2 regions of the Arthrobacter sp. KUASC02 genome follow, and region 2 is predicted to be linked to the other one. Evidence: predicted binding sites of a transcription regulator. Region 2 holds the regulator's gene; the other holds the start of a gene.
What was found. The regulator Rex, encoded in region 2, represses fermentation and respiration genes when NADH is low (regulators of the CRP and FNR family bind a similar motif). The targets are predictions, from matches to a motif close to CTTGTGAANNNNTTCACAAG.

Region 1: AC6JAC_RS09690 (glyceraldehyde-3-phosphate dehydrogenase) is a predicted target of Rex. The motif match lies at 6,413-6,432, and genes of this name have one in related genera.

The regions. Positions count from the first base shown of each region.
Region 1 is NZ_AP046053.1:2,111,761-2,120,479, forward strand. Features, by position in the region: gene cysK (cysteine synthase A) at 1-852, opposite strand, end outside; gene msrA (peptide-methionine (S)-S-oxide reductase MsrA) at 930-1,454, opposite strand; gene AC6JAC_RS09660 (Nif3-like dinuclear metal center hexameric protein) at 1,554-2,477, shown strand; gene AC6JAC_RS09665 (zinc ribbon domain-containing protein) at 2,597-3,334, shown strand; gene AC6JAC_RS09670 (YaaA family protein) at 3,331-4,095, opposite strand; gene AC6JAC_RS09675 (alpha/beta hydrolase) at 4,141-4,977, opposite strand; gene AC6JAC_RS09680 (slipin family protein) at 5,020-5,832, opposite strand; RNA gene rnpB (RNase P RNA component class A) at 5,988-6,379, shown strand; gene AC6JAC_RS09690 (glyceraldehyde-3-phosphate dehydrogenase) at 6,651-8,129, shown strand; gene AC6JAC_RS09695 (hypothetical protein) at 8,209-8,418, shown strand; gene AC6JAC_RS09700 (HNH endonuclease family protein) at 8,511-8,719, shown strand, end outside.
Region 2 is NZ_AP046053.1:1,129,718-1,138,436, forward strand. Features, by position in the region: gene AC6JAC_RS05170 (rhamnulokinase) at 1-495, shown strand, start outside; gene AC6JAC_RS05175 (acetylxylan esterase) at 544-1,554, shown strand; gene AC6JAC_RS05180 (3-deoxy-7-phosphoheptulonate synthase) at 1,910-3,034, shown strand; gene AC6JAC_RS05185 (helix-turn-helix domain-containing protein) at 3,203-3,415, shown strand; gene AC6JAC_RS05190 (30S ribosomal protein bS22) at 3,601-3,699, shown strand; gene AC6JAC_RS05195 (HAD family hydrolase) at 3,929-4,747, opposite strand; gene AC6JAC_RS05200 (glutaredoxin family protein) at 4,873-5,127, shown strand; gene AC6JAC_RS05205 (redox-sensing transcriptional repressor Rex) at 5,206-5,901, shown strand; gene AC6JAC_RS05210 (hypothetical protein) at 5,926-6,651, opposite strand; gene AC6JAC_RS05215 (hypothetical protein) at 6,935-7,753, opposite strand; gene AC6JAC_RS05220 (YceI family protein) at 7,983-8,531, opposite strand.

The DNA of each region.
Region 1 (8,719 bases), 980 kb from region 2:
ATTCTCCGGGCGCTTGGCGAGTTCGAGGGCTCCCCAGACGATCGCACCCGAGGAGATGCCGCCGAGGATGCCTTCCTTGACGCCGAGGTCGCGGGCAACGCGGACGGAGTCCTCCAGGGTGGCGTCCAGGACTTCGTCGTAGACGTTGGTGTCGAGGATTTCGGGAATGAAGTTGGCGCCGATGCCCTGGATCTTGTGCGGGCCGGGGGCGCCCCCGTTCAGGATGGCGGAGTCCTTCGGTTCGATGGCAACGATCTGGACGTCCGGCTTGCGTTCCTTCAGGACCTGGCCGACGCCGGTGACGGTGCCGCCGGTGCCGATGCCGGCGACGAAGATGTCCACCTTGCCGTCGGTGTCGGACCAGATTTCCTCGGCGGTGGTGGTGCGGTGGATCTCCGGGTTGGCTTCATTGGCGAACTGCTGGGCCCAGATGGAGTTCTCCGTGTTGGCCACGATCTCCTGGGCCTTCTCCACGGCGCCGCGCATGCCTTCGGAACCCGGGGTAAGCACGATTTCGGCGCCGAAGGCGCGGAGCATGACACGGCGCTCGGTGGACATGGTCTCGGGCATGGTCAGGATGACCTTGTAGCCGCGGGCGGCACCCACCATGGCCAGGGCGATGCCCGTGTTGCCGGAGGTTCCTTCGACGATGGTTCCGCCGGGCTTGAGGGCGCCGGACTTCTCCGCTGCGTCCACAATGGCCACGCCGATACGGTCCTTGACGCTGTTGGCCGGGTTGTAGAACTCGAGCTTGACCGCCACCTGGGCGTCGAGGCCCTCGGTCAGCCGGTTGAGCCTGACCAGCGGAGTGCCGCCGACAAGCTGGGTGACGTCGTCGTAGATCCGTGCCATGTATTTGTGCCTATCTCTGAAGAGTTCTCTGAACAGCGAATACTGAGGTCAGCCTAACGAGGGCGGCCGGAGCCTAGCTAAGCATTAAGCCATGCAGAGTAATATTTCCTTGCCTTGGCCAGCTTGGGGTTGATGATCACCTGGCAGTAGCCCTGTTCCGGATGCTTGCCGTAGTAGTTCTGGTGGAAATCCTCGGCCACATGGAATACGGGCAGCCTGCTGACTTCTGTGACGATCGGATGCGCCCACAGCGCCTGGTTCCGTTCGATCGCCTCCTCGAAAAGGATCTTTTCCTCCGTGGTCTCGTAAAACATGGACGAGCGGTACTGGGTACCGACGTCGTATCCCTGGCGGTTGAGCGTGGTGGGATCGTGGAGGGCGAAGAACATGTCCAGGATGACCTCGGCCGGGATCACGTCCTCATCAAAGCTCACCGCCACCACCTCGGCGTGGCCTGTGGTGCCCGAGCAGACCGAGTAGTAGTCCGGATGGCGGTCGTGGCCGCCGGTATAGCCGGAAATGACCGACGTAACACCCTTGGTTTGCTGGTAGACGGCGTCAAGGCACCAGAAGCAGCCTCCGCCAAGCACAAAAGTTTTCATGTCCTCTTCAATGGTTGAAGCGCGCCGATGATTCCCCAACCACCTTACGAGACTGCTGCGCGTGCGGGCGAAGACGGCGGATAGGGTAAAAATGAGGGTATGGAACCTGTGAACACCGACGTTGCAGAAGACGCCCGTACCGCTGCTGATCCGGCCGGTGCTGAGTCTGACGCTGCCGAACCCTCGGATGCCCCGGCACTGGGCGAGATCCTGCTGGCCGTCGAAGAACTCTGGCCCGAATCACTCGCCGAGGAGTGGGACGAGGTGGGCCTTGTCGCAGGCCATCCCTCAGCAGTCGTCAGCAGGATCATGTTCGCGGTCGATCCCACCCTTGACGTCATCGAAGAAGCCATCGAATGGGGTGCTGACCTGCTGATCACGCACCACCCCCTTCTGCTCAAGGGCGTTACCTCCGTTGCGGCCACGACTGCCAAAGGCAAAGCCGTCCACCGCCTGATCGAATCCGGAACCGCGCTCCTGACCGTCCATACCAACGGTGACTCCGCGGTCGGGGGCGTCTCCGATGTCCTTGCGGACGCCCTTGGCCTCCATGATGTTGTGCCGCTGACTCCCGCCACGAACGGCCTGCCGGAGGAAGGCATCGGCCGCGTCGGGGACCTTGAAGACGTCATGACGCTCGGGGACTTCGCAGCTCGCGTCTACGGCATCCTGCCCTCGGTCGCCGGCGGCGTCAGGGTCTCCGGGGACAAGGATGGCCTGGTGCGGCGCGTCGCCGTGTGCGGTGGCGCGGGGGACTCCCTGTTCAACGAGGTCCGGGCGAGCAACGCCGACCTCTTCGTGACCGCGGACCTCCGCCACCACCCGGCGTCAGAGGCGCGTGAGAATGCCGTAAATGACAGGCCGTACCTCATCGACGTTTCCCACTTCGCCAGCGAGTGGCTGTGGCTGCCGGCCGCGGCTGAGGCACTCGGAAACGTCCTCAGCGACCAGGGCCACGACGTCGACATCCGGGTCAGCACCACCAACAGTGATCCGTGGGACTTCATTCTGACTCCGGGCTAAGCCTCGCGTGCGGGGGCCCTGCCGGGTTTAGCGAGGCAGGCGAGCACGCTAGGCGCTAGAGTCTAAACTGCGCCGGTCCGGTGCCCGGCCGTGGCCGGTAGGAACAAGCGGAGGTAATAGTGGCCAAGGCAGCACCGGCAGAACAGTTGAAATTGCTCGAACTGCAGGGACTCGACGCCAGGCTCAAATCGCTGTCCAACCGCCGCCGGACCCTCGAAAACGATCCCCGGATCAGCGACCTGCAGGCTGCGCTGTCCGTGGCCAACGGCGAACTCGGTGCCGCAAAAATGGCGGTCCATGACGCTGAAACCGAGCTCAAGCGCTCGGAAGCCGATGTGGAGCAGGTGGCGTCCAGGATCGAACGCGATGAAGCGCGACTGAACAGCGGCACCGGCCTGTCCAAGGACCTGGTTGCCCTGCAAAGCGACATCGCCTCGCTCAACAAGCGGCGCTCGGCCCTTGAAGACGTGGAGCTCGAGGTCATGGAACGGCTGGAGGGACTCCGTGAACGCCAGGCGGCCCAGCAGAAGATCGTGGATGACGTCCAGGGATCCTTCGGCGGGATCCGGGCTGAGCTGGACGCCGCCCTGGCGGAGATTGCCGCCGAGGCCGCCGAAGTGGGCGCCGCTCGTGCGGAGTTCGCCGCCGGCCTTGATGCCGGATTGCTGGCAATTTACGACAAGACGCTCGCCAAGCGCGGAGTCGGGGCGGCTCGGTTGTTCCACGGCAAATCCGAAGGTTCGGGGATGCAGCTGAGCCCAGGCGACCTTGCCGAGATCAAGGCAGCGGCCGAGGACGACATCGTGTTTTGCCCGGACTCCGGCTGCATCCTGGTCCGCTCCGCCGAATGGGCCTAGGCAGCGAGAATGATGTTGAGGGCGTGCGCTTTGCGTGAAGTGCCCTCGACCAGCTCGGCTTCCCACTTTTCGCTGGCCGCCTTGAGCAGCTGAGCAGGGGTCCGGGGAGCGGCACCCCGGCGCGTCAGCAGGTGGCGGGCCAGCTCGCCGCGCGTGTGCTTGGCGAAGTGGCTGACCACCTTGCGCACGCCGTTCACCTCCGTAAACACGTTGACGGCAACGGTCTGCGCCGGCGGGGGAGCCCAAGCCGCGTAATAAGTGCTGGAGCGGCAGTCCACCAGTAGCTCCCCTTCGCTTGCGGTTGCCAGGGCCGCCGAAATCTGCGGCTTCCAGAATGACGCCAGGCGGCCGACGTCGGGCAGTGACGTACCCATGGACAGCCGGTAGGCGGGCACCCGGTCAGCAAAGCGGATGGCGCCCCAGAGGGCGGAGATGACCAGCACCGATTCATCCGCCTTCCGGCGCTGCGCCGGCGTCAGCGACTGGTAGCCAAGTGCGTCGTACAGGACACCGGAATAGACCTGGTGCGCCGGCGCCGCCGGTTCCGTGTGCAGCCGGGTGTTGCGTTCGACGTCGGCACTGAGCGAAGCTCCGACGCCCAGCAGCGCGAGTGCGTCCCGGTGGGCGCTGACGTCCCCCAGTGCTTCGAGCACCTTTGCCCGGTAAGTGTTCAACACGGGAAAGCTCAGGGCGGTCCAGTCGACGGCTTCACCATGGACAGCGGGGGTCTTGCCTTCAGACGGGGGCAGCAGAATCAGCACCGTACGATCTTACCGGCGCGGGGGGGCGGAGTGCTGTGCCGGTGGTCAGGCCAGGTTCCGCCCCAGGAACGAGATGACATCCGGCAGGATGGAGCGCCAGTAGCCGCTGTCGTGGCCGCCGTCCTGGAACCCGCCTTCATGCTCCCCGGGCAGGCCGCTGACATAGTCCTTCACGCTGTAGAGCAGGTTGTCCGCGGTGCCGCAGTCGATCCTCTTGGGCAACATTTCCAGTTCCGGCCTGAGCGCGAAGATGTCGTTGGCCTCGAAGTCTGCGGCGCCGTCAAAGTTGTCCGCCCGCCCGGCGTCGTGCATGCTCCACACTGCCGGACTCATCGCTGCGACGGCACGGAGGCCGGGCAGCCGGTGCTGGGAGGCGAGGAGCAGGGCGCCGAAGCCGCCCATCGACAGGCCGAACACGGCGGTCCTGCCGGTGTCCAGCCCCTGGCTTGCCAGCAAAGGGAGGAATTCCTCCACCACCATGGACTGCGTGTCCGTTCCTGTTGCGCGCCGGTGCCACCAGCTTTCGCCGCCATCCACAGCCGCGATCGCAAAAGGCTGCCCGCCGCGGGCCACGTGCTGCGCCAGGACCCGGTCAGCCTGCAGGTCGTCGAAAACCATCCGGTGGTCCGCGCCCGTACCGTGCAGGAAGAGTGCCACGGGCAGGGGCTGCTGGTCGCTGCCGGCACTGCCGCCCGGAATCGCCACGGACCAGTTCGTCCCCGTATCCGGGCGGAACCTCGACGTGAAGGAACCACTGCGCACTTCCGCCCTCGACGCCGTCAGGCCGTCACTGACCGGCGCACACCCCGCCAGCACAGCGGCGGTCACACCGCCGGCTCCGAGTTCCAGCAGCCGCCTGCGTCCGAGCGTCGGGAATTCCATAAGCCGATCATAGGCGTGAAGGCCCCCATACCGGCCCGCCGCTCAGGCCGCCTTGATCGGCGGTTTGGCGGCGGCCGTCGCCGCCTGGTTTTCCCGGGCAAGGAACGCGGACAGTTCGCCGATGGTACTCATCAGCGGCGCCGGGAAGACAACCGTCGAGTTCTTGTCCACCGCGATTTCGACCAGCGATTGCAGGTTCCGCAGCTGCAGGGCCAGCGGATGCGCCATCATGGTGTCCGACGCGTCGCCGAGCGCCGCTGCCGCGATGGCCTCGCCTTCCGCGGCGATGATCTTTGCCCTCTTCTCCCGCTCAGCCTCGGCCTGGCGGGCCATTGCGCGCTTCATGCTCTCGGGCAGTTGGATGTCTTTCAGTTCCACCAGGGTCACCTCGACACCCCAGGCCAGCGTCAGGGCATCAAGGATTTCCCGGATATCGCTGTTGATGCGCTCGGTTTCTGACAGCGTCTGGTCCAGGCTGTGCCTGCCGACCACCTTCCGCAACGTGGTTTGCGCGATCTGGTCGATTGCGGCCGCGACGTTCTCGATGGCCACAACGGATTTCACGGCGTCGACCACGCGGTAGTAGGCAACGGCGGAAATGTCGACGCTCACGTTGTCCTGGGTGATGATGCCCTGCGACTGGATCGGCATGGTCACGATCCGCAGGCTGACCAACGGAAGGCGGTCGACAACCGGGATGATGAACCGCAGGCCCGGGAGCCGAATGCCCATGACCCTGCCAAGCCGGAAGAGCACCCCCTGCTCATACTGCCGCACGATCCGGATGGACATCTTCAGGAAGATGAGCAGCAGCACTGCGACGGCGATAGCGATGTACGTACTGGTGGGGTCCATCAGGATCCCCTCTTTTCTTGCATGAGTTGACCTGGTCCAATTGTCCCACCTGGCGCCCGAAACGTCCCTCCGTGCGCCCGAAACGTCCCTCCGGGGCGGTCCGCAGGACGTCCCGCACGGCGGGTGCCGGTGCAGCACGTAGAATGAAATGCGGATGGGTTGACCAGGCGGCCGCGCGTCACGCAAGTGGCTCGAGGAACGTCCGGGCTCCGCAGAGCAGGGTGGTGGGTAACGCCCACTCGGGGCAACCCGCAGGCCAGTGCCACAGAGAATAGACCGCCTGCGTCGCGCCGGTTTGAAAGCGGCACGAAGCAGGTAAGGGTGAAACGGCGGTGTAAGAGACCACCAGCTTCCCGGGTGACCGGGAAGGCTAGGTAAACCCCACCCGGAGCAAGGCCAGACAGGGCACGTTCGAGGGCTGCTCGCCCGAGTGTCCGGGTAGGCCGCTGGAGGGCGTCGGCAACGGCGTTCGTAGATGGATGGCCGCTACTCCCGCACCGGCAACGGCGCGGGAACACAGAACCCGGCGTATCGGTCAACCCATCCATCACCGCTTTGGCGGCACATCTGCCGTCACCGGCATGTGAGTGACTTCACGCTTTGCGGGGCAGTACTGGCGGCGTCGCCGCCCTAGAATGGATAGCGAACGTAGAAGTTCTGCCGCCGGGTCTGCGTTCGCAGCCGGCGGTTTTTCTTTGCGATTCTCCAAGGTGTCCGGGGTGGACCGAATCCCCGCCGATGCCTGTGCCCCGGAATACCTCCGGTGGCCGACATCCGCATACGAGGACGTATGTGGTTGACCCAAGGAAGGTAGTTCTGTGAGCCAGACGTCAGATTCTTGTCTTGATACGTGGATGGGCCGTGAGGCACTTGCCGAGGCCATGATCCCGGTGATCGGCCGGCTGTACCGCGAGAACAACGTGGTGACTTCCATCCACGGCCGCAGCCTGATCAACAAGTCCACCATGAACATCCTGAAGGCGCACCGTTTCGCGCGCCGGATGAGCAAGGACGAGCTGCTCCTGGAAGAGACGGCCCCGTTGCTGGATGCCCTCGCCGGGCTGGATCTGGGTGCTGCTGCCATCGACATCGCCCGCCTGAACCAGAAGTTCAAGGCCGAGGCCAACGGTGCGAGCCTGGAGGAGTTCCTGCGCGCTGAACTCGCGGACGTCGTGGGCAAGCGTGGCGGCGACGACCGCACCAGCACTGACGTCGTGCTCTACGGCTTTGGCCGCATCGGCCGCCTGCTGGCGCGCCTCCTCATCGAAAAGGCCGGTGGCGGTCACGGACTCCGTCTACGCGCGATCGTGGTCCGCCGCGGCTCGGACAACGACCTCGCCAAGCGCGCCAGCCTGCTGCGCCGCGACTCCGTTCACGGATCGTTCGAGGGCACCATCAAGGTGGACACCGAGAACAACACCATCACGGCCAACGGTGTCCAGGTCCAGGTCATCTACTCGGACAACCCCTCCACCGTGGATTACACGGCCTACGGCATCAAGGACGCCCTCGTGGTGGACAACACCGGACGCTGGCGCGACGCCGAAGGCCTGTCCCAGCACCTCCTGAGCAAGGGCGTCTCCCGCGTCCTGCTCACGGCACCCGGCAAGGGCGAGCTGAAGAACATCGTCCACGGCATCAACCACGGCACCATCCTGGACTCGGACAAGATCGTCACCGCGGCGTCCTGCACCACCAACGCCATCACCCCGGTCCTGAAGGCCATCAACGACAGGTTCGGCGTGGTCCACGGCCACGTCGAGACGGTCCACTCGTTCACCAACGACCAGAACCTGATCGACAACTTCCACAAGGGCGACCGCCGCGGCCGCTCCGCCGCGCTGAACATGGTGATCACCGAAACCGGTGCCGCCAAGGCCGTGGCCAAGGCGCTCCCCGAACTCCTTGGCAAGCTCACCGGCAGCTCCATCCGCGTCCCGACCCCGGACGTTTCCCTGGCCATCCTGAACCTGAGCCTGGAGAACGGCACCACCAAGGACGAGGTCAACGACTTCCTGCGGCAGATGTCCCTGCACTCCGAGCTGCGCAAGCAGATCGACTACATCGATTCCCCCGAGGTCGTCTCCACGGACTTCGTCGGTTCCCGGCGTGCCGGCATTGTTGACGGCCTGGCCACGATCTCCAACGACAAGAACCTGGTCCTCTACGTCTGGTACGACAACGAGTTCGGCTACAGCTGCCAGGTGGTCCGCGTGATGGAGGAAATGGCCGGTGTCAACCCGCCGTCGTTCCCCGTCAAGGAACCCGCCGCGGCGCTGGCAGCAATCGCGGTCTAGCAGTCCGGACGGGATCCGGGTCTGAGGTTTCCCGGCCGGTGCTCTGGCATCGGCCGGGAAACGGACCCAAAATGGTGTCATGGAACACGAATCGACTCTCGAACATGAAACCACCCTCGAACACGCCCTCGACGTAGCGCGGCAGAACCACAAGGAAGCTACCCGCCTCCTCGAACAGGCGCGAGTGGCGCATGCTGCGGGAGAGATTCCCGATAGCAGGATCAAACAGCTTGAGGAGCTGCTGGACCTCGCCACCGTGGACCTGAAACGTGTGATGAAAGAGCAGTAACTGCCCCTCCACACTGTGGATATCGGCCGCATTGTCAGTGGCCGCACCTAAGCTCGTCCGGTGCGTAGGAATCAACATCGGGCTCTGCAACCATGACCATCAGCTGGGCGGCTTACCGGCGTGCACGGCGCCGCTCCCGCCAGGCCTGGGCTGTACTGATAGTGCTGGCCGCCGGCCTGGTTTCAGCCGTGTGCTGGTTCTTTACGGCAGGCCAGTTTGCCGTGGCGGAGCCGTCCGTCACGGGCCCCAGCACCGCTCCTGTGCTTGATCCGGCGTGGATGAAAGCTGTTCCGCCTGTCCG
Region 2 (8,719 bases):
GACCTGCTGGCCGGCGCCGCGGCGCTGCCGTTGGGCGGACCCCAGATCAACGCGGACGATCCCTACTTCATCGCCCCGGACAACATGCCCGAACGGATCCGCGCGGCCGTCCGCAACACCGGCTCGGTCCTTACGGACAGCCCCGCCGCGATCACCCGCTGCATCCTGGACAGCCTCGCTGCCGGGTACGCCCGGACCATCGCCGACGCCGAACGCCTCGCCGACGTGCGCGTCGACGTGGTGCACATTGTCGGCGGCGGCTCGCAGAACCGGCTCCTGTGCCAGCTCACTGCCGACGCCACCGGAAAACGCGTCATCGCCGGACCGGTCGAGGCCACCGCACTGGGCAACGTGCTGGTCCAGGCCCGGGCGGCAGGCGTGGTGTCGGGCGGCCTCGGCGAGCTGCGGGCCCTGGTGCGTGGCTCCCAGCCGTTGGAAAGCTTCCCGGCTGCGCAACGTGGCGTCGTGACGGTTGAATCCGCCGTGTCCGCCTGAGAAGATGCAACATCCTACGTATTGGCCGCTTCATAGAACCGGAATTCCATGCCACTTTTCGACCTACCGCTTGAGCAGCTCCGAAACTACACCTCCGGCGTCACCGCGCCGGTGGATCTCGATGCCTTCTGGGACCGCACCGTCAGCGAAGCCCGGGCATACCCGCTGGGCGCTGTGTTCGAGCCCGTGGACAACTACCTCACGGTAGTAGACACGTTCGATGTCACGTTCGCGGGATTCGGCGGTTCCCCGGTGAAGGGCTGGCTGCACCTGCCGGCGAACCGCCCGGCGGACGAGCCGCTTCCCGTCGTGGTGCAGTATGCGGGCTATTCCGGCGGACGCGGGCTGTCCAACCAGGACACCAAGTGGGCGCAGGCGGGCTACGCGCACTTCATCATGGACACGCGCGGGCAGGGCTACGGCGGACTCCTGGGGCACACCGCAGACCCGCACCCATCCGCCGGGGACGTGGCGCATGCAGGGCTGATGACCCGCGGCGCCGGAAGCCGTGAGGATTACTACTACCGCCGGGTCTATGTGGATGCCTTCCGCGCGGTGGAAGCGGCGCAGGCGCATCCCGCCGTCGACGCCTCCCGGGTTGTGGTTGCGGGTGTCAGCCAGGGCGGCGGCATCACCATTGCCGTGGCCGGGCTTGCGGCCGGAAGGCTCGACGGCGTCGTCGCCGCGCTGCCGGACGTGCCGTTCCTGCAGGACTTCCCCCGCGCCATCGACATCACGCCCCGCGGACCCTATCCGGAAATCGCAGCCTTCCTGGCCCGCCACCGTGACCGGTACGAGTCGGTCCTCGCCGTGCTGAACTACTTCGACGGCGTCAACCTGGGCCGGGCGGCCACGGTGCCGGCGCTGTTCTCGGCCGCGCAGGCGGACGACATCTGCCCGCCGTCGACCGTTTTTGCCAGCTTCAACGCCTACGGAACGGGCGCTGGCAGCGGGGCGCCGGCCAAGGACATCGAGGTGTACCGGTTCAACAACCATGAGGGCGGCCAGGAGCACCAGTGGAACCGCCAGCTGGAGTACCTGCGCAAGCTGCTGGGGTAGCGCTTCCCTCCCAACTAGGTAGCAGCAGATGTCGTTTTGGCGGCTCAAAACGACACCTGCTGCTACCTAGTTGGGCCGGGCTAGTTGGGCCGGGCGAGAGGGGTGCGGTGTGTTGCGCGGAGTTTTGTGACGCCCCGGTTTGCGGCCGGTTGCTTCCGGGGTTATGGTCTTGGCTATGACTAACCGTTGGTATGCGTATTTTTCGTTGGCTCTGGAGGGGCCCGCGTCTAACTGACACGCATCCAACTTTCCTTCAGAGCCAACAGGGCAGAGATCATTCTCTGCCCTTCGCCATTTCTCCGGCGGGTTCTGATCTGGGCCCGCTCCGCACCTTCCGGAACAGGACCCCGCACCCATGAGCACCACAGCAGCCACCGAAACACAGCCTTCCAAGTCCACCTCAAACCTGCGCGTCAGCGAATTCCAGGCGCTTCCGTCACCCCAGGACATGATCGCGGAACTTCCGCTGGACGCCCGGGTTGCTGACGTCGTCGAACGCGGCCGGGATGAAGTCCGGGCCATCATGGACGGCGTGGACGACCGCCTGCTGGTGATCGTGGGCCCCTGCTCCATCCATGACCCCAAAGCCGGCCTGGAATACGCCCGCAGGCTGGTGAGCCAGGCCGAGAAGCACAAGGAAGACCTGCTGATCGTGATGCGGACCTACTTCGAGAAGCCCCGCACCACGGTGGGCTGGAAGGGCCTCATCAACGATCCGCACCTGGACGGCAGCCACGACATCGCCACCGGCCTGCGGGCAGCCCGCCGGTTCCTGAAGCAGGTCACCTCGCTGGGCCTCCCCACGGCCACGGAATTCCTGGAACCCATCAGCCCGCAGTACATGGCCGACCTCGTGTCCTGGGGCGCCATCGGTGCGCGCACCACGGAAAGCCAGATCCACCGCCAGCTGGCGTCAGGGCTGTCGATGCCCATCGGGTTCAAGAACGGGACCGACGGCGACCTCCAGGTTGCGGTGGATGCCTGCAGCGCCTCAGCGGCCTCCCAGGCGTTCCTGGGGATCGACGGCGACGGCCGGGCGGCGCTGGTGGCCACGGCCGGCAACCCGGACACCCACGTGATCCTCCGCGGCGGCCGCAAGGGCCCCAACTACTCCGCGGCCGACGTCGAAGCCGCGTCCGCCAAGCTGGCGGCCAAGCAGCTCAACCCCAGGCTCATTGTGGACGCCAGCCACGCCAACAGCGGCAAGAGCCACCACCGCCAGGCCGAGGTGGCCCTGGAAATCGGCGCCCAGCTGGAAGACGGCGGAGCGGCAGCCGCGGCGATTGCCGGCGTCATGCTGGAGAGCTTCCTGGTGGGCGGCGCGCAGAACCTCGACGTGGCCGAGCACGCCGCAGGCACCGACGAACTGGTCTACGGCCAGAGCGTGACGGATGCCTGCATGGAGTGGGATGTCACGGCGTCGGTACTGGGCCAGCTGGCATCGTCGGCCCGCAAGCGCCGCGGCGCCGGCCAGGGCTGAAAGTCCCTGGCGGTTCAGCGAAACTGGTTACTGAAAATGACTTTCACAATGGCACCATCAGCCACTAGAGTAACTAGCACAGGGTAGGTTGATGGCTCAGCATCGGCACACCGCAATGGGGTTTCAATGGGGTTGCCTTTATCAGCTGTTAACAAAGGAATAAGGGAAATGTCCGCAGAGTCGAACTTCTCGAACGCTCAGTTCCTGACTGTGGCCGAAGTGGCCGAGCTCATGCGCGTTTCCAAAATGACCGTGTACCGCCTTGTTCATTCCGGAGAGATGCCGGCCGTCCGGTTCGGCCGCTCCTTCCGGGTGCCCGAGACCGCCGTCGAACAGTACGTCAAAGGTGCTGTCGTGGAAGGCCAAACGGACACCGCCTAACCTCCGCAGCGGCCGCAACCAAGGGGTGCGGTCTGGCGGGCGGTCAGTGGGAGCGCCGGATAAGCGGTACCCTGTTAGGGAACGTTTTTCGTTATTGTAAGAATCTGTTTGTTGTTTAGTCTGTTGCCTAGTCCACGGACCTCTTCCATCAGACAGGTACTCCATCTAGTTTGTAAGGAACTTTCGTGGGTTCAGTTATTAAGAAGCGTCGCAAGCGTATGGCCAAGAAGAAGCACCGCAAGTTGCTTCGTAAGACCCGCCACCAGCGCCGTAACAAGAAGTAGAGATACTTCCTACAGCGTGAGATGCCCGTTGCCTTTGGCAGCGGGCATTTTTCTTTGCTTGGTTCCCCGGCAACAGCGCTTCGCCGTCGCTTAGACACGCCCGAAAGGCGCTCCGACGGTCGCTGGGCGACCTGTGTCGCGCGTTCGGTCGCGATGCGCTCCTACGCGAAGCACTGTGGCCGATTGAGGCTCCGGAAGCTCAGCGGGCAGGCCACTCGTGTGGTGAGAGTTAAACCGTGGGTCCGCGGAAGCGGGTGAAACCCCGCCAGAGGCCGTAGGCGGCGCCGCCGACAGTCGCGGCTTTCAGCCCGAGCGTTGCGGCGCGGCGCCCGGAGCGGAAGTCGTACACCGGCCAGTTGTTGTCCCGGGCGTGGCGGCGGAGCCGGGCGTCGGGATTGATGGCCACGGGATGGCCCACCATGCTCAGCAGCGGAATGTCATTGTGTGAGTCGCTGTAGGCCCAGCAGCGCTTGAGGTCCAGGTCCTCGGCGTCCGCGATGCCCTGGACGGCCACGGCCTTGGCCTGGCCGTGCAGGATGTCGCCCACCAGCCGGCCGGTGTAGGCCCCGTCCATGACTTCACCGACGGTTCCCAGGGCGCCGGTCAGGCCCAGCCGGGTGGAAATCACGGTGGCCACCTCGATGGGGGTCGCCGTCACCAGCCACACCATGCGCCCCACCCGGAGGTGCTGCTGGGCCAGGGCTTTGGTGCCGGGCCAGATCCTGGACTCAATCATTTCGTCGAAGACTTCTTCGCCGAGGGCTTTGATGTCCTCCACGGTGATGCCGGCTGCAAGGGTCAGGGCCGAGTCCCGGACCGCGTGGACGTCATCCATGTTCTCGCCGCGGAGAATGAACTTGAACTGCTTCCACGCCATGCCTGCTGCCTGCGGCAGGGTGAAGGCGCCGCGCTGGTGCATTTTTCGGGCCACGTGGAAGAGGCTGGCGCCCTTCATGAGCGTGTTGTCGACGTCGAAGAAGGCGGCCTCGCCGTGCTGCAGCGCACCGGCCGGCTGCCGGACTACGGCGACATACTTCTCCTCGGGCATGACTTGAGTCTAGTCAATGGTCGAGTCCGCGCTGTCGCGGCCTCGCAGACGAGTCCATGCTGATGGGTGCACACAGATGCGCGCCCCCGTCGCAGCGGGGCGGCAGCCCGGGCTACGGTTAAGGCATGGCAAAACCCGACGTCGTCCTGATCACCAAAGCTGACTGCCACCTCTGCGAGGCGGCGCGCGACGCCGTCGGACGGGTCACAGCGGCACTGGGACTTGAGTGGACGGAACAACTGGTGGACAACCAGCCGGAGCTGCGCGAGCGTTACGCCGAAGAGATCCCCGTTGTCCTGGTGGACGGTATCCAGCGGGACTTCTGGAAGATCGACGAAACCCGCCTCGAGCGGATACTACGCCAGGCTGTGGCCAAATAGCCGCGACGACTTCTGCTTTGTTGGCAGCGCGGAGGGGGCTCTAGAGTGGACTCACAACGCGACGCAATGGAGCAGATAGTGACTTCGCTGGATTCATCCCCCGAGGCTGTCCACGGGGATAGCGGAACTGCGGCCAAGCAGATTCCGCCCGCGGCCGTGGCCCGGCTGACCATCTATTTGCGCGCCCTCACCACCATGCTGGCCGAAGGGATCGAACGCGTCTCGTCCGAGTCCCTGGCCGAAGCCTCCGGCGTCAGCTCGTCCACCCTCCGCAAGGACCTCTCGCACGTCGGGTCCTACGGCACCCGCGGTGTCGGCTACGAAGTGCAGTACCTCAGCCGCAACATCTCGGCCGCACTCGGGCTCACCCGGGACTGGAAAGTGGCAATCGTGGGCGCCGGTAACCTCGGCAAGGCCCTGGCGCGGTACGGCGGCTTCGAATCACGGGGCTTCGACGTCGTGGCCATTTTTGACGCCGACCAGATGGTGGTGGGCAACGAGGTGGGCTGGCTGCGCGTCAGCGACGTCGCGGACCTGGAGCCTGTCCTCCAGCGGACCGGTGCCAACATGGTGGTGCTCGCCCTGCCGGCCGCCGTGGCCCAGGGTGTGTGTGACCGCGTCATCGCCGCCGGCGTGCGAAGCATCCTCAGTTTTGCGCCCGTGATGCTCCAGGTGCCGCCGGGCGTGAACCTGCGCAAGGTGGACATGGCCACCGAGCTGCAGATCCTGGCCTACCACGCCCAGCGGATCCAGAACCCCGACGACGGCGAGTAATCCCGCCGTCGAGAAGTGCCGCCGCTAGCGCCCGTAGGGGTAGCCCGGCTGCCCGTACGGGCCGGCGTACGGCTGGTACTTCCGGAAGTACGGCGCCGACCCGGGCAGGTACAGGAGCACGATCGCCGCGGCCCCGGCCAGGATGGACGGCGTCCCGAGTCCCATCTGCAGAACGCCCAGCAGGGAGAAGGCCGCGAAAATGGTACCCAGGACACGGGCCCAGTTGCGGCCCTTCCGGACGTTGAATGCCACCAGCGCGTACAGCAGCACGCCGACGGCGGCAATCAGCACCACCATTCCCACAATGACGCCCTTCACGGCCTCGAAATCCACGTCCGCTCCGCTGGTTGCCAGCCTGGCATCGAACTGGCTGCGCATGGCGGGGTCGTCAATGGAACCTATCGAGAGGAACACTGAGCCCACCCAAAGCGCGCAGGCGACGATCAGCAGCCAGAACGAGAGGTTGACCAGCGGGGGAGCGGCGGTGCCCGAGCTTCCCTGCTGCGGCAGTTCGGAGGGGTAGGCGAAGTACTGCGGCTTCCCGGACTGCTGCGGCTGCGCATACTGCGCCTGGCCGAACTGCTGCTGGGGCTGGCCGTACTGGGGCGCCTGGCCGTACTGCGGGGCCTGCGCGTACTGCGGCGGATGCGCAAAGGCGGACGGACCCTGCCCGTACTGCGGTGCCGGCTGGCCGTAGGAACCGCCGCTTGGATCGCTGGGATACGACGGCGGGACGGGCGGAGTGCTCATTAGTGATCCTTTGTGAGTCGGTTACTCAGTAATAGACACCGGGATCAGCCACCTCACCTGCCCCCAGCGTGATTTTGGTAACACGGTACCGTGCGGAAGGGCATTCTGGGCATAGTTTGCGGCTCAATTTCCGCTCAAGAGCTTGCCGGCCAAACGCAGAGGGCGCGGACTCCGGAGGCCCGCGACTGATTTCGCCGGTGCCTTCCAAAGTCCACGCCCTCCGGCTGTGGAACTGTGGTGCTGTGGAACTGTGATGCTGTTGAACGTGGTGCTGCGGGGTGAGTTAGCGTCCGTAGGGGTTGCCCGGCTGGGCGTACGGGCCGCCGAACGGCTGCTGCTTCTGGAAGTACGGCGCTGATGCCGGCAGGTAGAGCATCACAATGGCTGCGATCCCGAGCAGTACCGCGATGGAGCCGACGCTGAGCGGAAGCAGGCTGAAGATCGAGAGTGCGGCAAATACGGTGCCCAGGATGCGCGCCCAGTTCTTGCCCTTGCGCACGTTGAAGGCGACCAGGGCGTAGAGCCCGGCACCGATCAGGCCCATCACAACCATGGTTCCGATGACCACGCCCTTGATTGATTCAAAATCGATGTCTGCGCCGCCTGCCCGCATCTGCTCCTCGAAGGTGCTCCGCATGGCGGGATCATCCAGCGCGGGAATGGCGACCAGCAGGGAGATGAGCCAGAGGGCGCCCGCAGCAATGATCATCCAGAACGCGTTGTTGACCATCTTCGGAACCCCGGCGGCTCCGGGACCCTGCGGCTGTTCGGACGGGTACTGGGCATAGGGGGACTGGCCGTACTGCTGCGGCGCCTGGCCGAACGGCTGCTGGCCGTACTGGGGAGCGGCCGGGGGCTGCTGTCCGTACTGGGGCTGTCCGTACTGCGGAGCGGCCGGTGGCTGCTGTCCGTACTGGGGTGCGTTCTGGCCGTACTGGGGAGCGCCCGGCGGCGTGTTTTGGCCGTACTGCGGAGCGGCCGGGGGCTGCTGTCCGTACTGGGGTGCGGCAGGTGACTGCGGCGCGTTCTGCCCGTACTGGGGAGCGTCGGGGCCAGGCTTGCCGTTCTCGGGTTCGTTCGGGGTGGCTGGAGGCGTGCTCATAGTTGGTCCTTCGCGGGTCGACTACTGACAAAACGGGTACCGGGATCAGTGACGGTTCCCCTGCCCCCAGCATGGTTTGGTTCCACCGTACCCCGCTGCGGTGGCCCGATGGATCATTCCGCAGAGGTATTCTGGCCGGCCCGGTTCAGCAGCCGGATTAAGCACAGCACCCCGCTCCGTCTCGGGGACGGAGCGGGGTGCTGTTGGTGCAGAACTACGAAGCGAAGAACTAGGCTGCCGGAGCGATGAACGCGAGCTCAAGGTTGATGGCAACCTTGTCGCTGACCAGCACGCCGCCGGCTTCGAGGACGGCGTTCCAGGTCAGGCCGAAGTCCTTGCGGCTGATGGTGGTTTCGGCGGTGAGGCCGGCGCGGGTGTTGCCGAACGGATCCACAGCCACCCCGTGGAGCTCGGTTTCGAGCGCCACCGGGCGGGTGACGCCCTTGATGGTGAGATCGCCCTGGAGCTCGTAGGCGTCGCCCTTGGGAACGATCGCGTTGGAGACGAAGGAGATTTCCGGGAACTTCTCGACGTCGAAGAAATCTTCGCCGCGGACGTGGCCGTCGCGGTTGACGTCGCCCGAGTCAAAGCTGGCGGTCTGGATGGTGGCGTTGACCTTGGAGTCGGCAACGTCCTGGGCGAGGTCCAGCGTGGCTGCGGCGTCGGTGAACTGGCCGCGGACCTTGCTGATGCCTGCGTGGCGCACCGTGAAGCCGATTTCGCTGTGCGAGTTGTCGAGGGTCCAGGTGCCGGTGGTGATGTTGGCGGGCAGTGCCATGGTGTTGCTCCTTGTGATCTGTGATGGAAGTTCTCTTGCGGAAGGACATCTGATCGCCAGCCGAAACTTCTTTGCTTGAAGTCTCAACTAACTGCTTCACCCAGTATAAACATGCATATGCATCTTTTATTCCAACTCCGGGGAACATTTCTCCAAACTTCTCAGTTCTACTTCCTGTAGAAGATTTC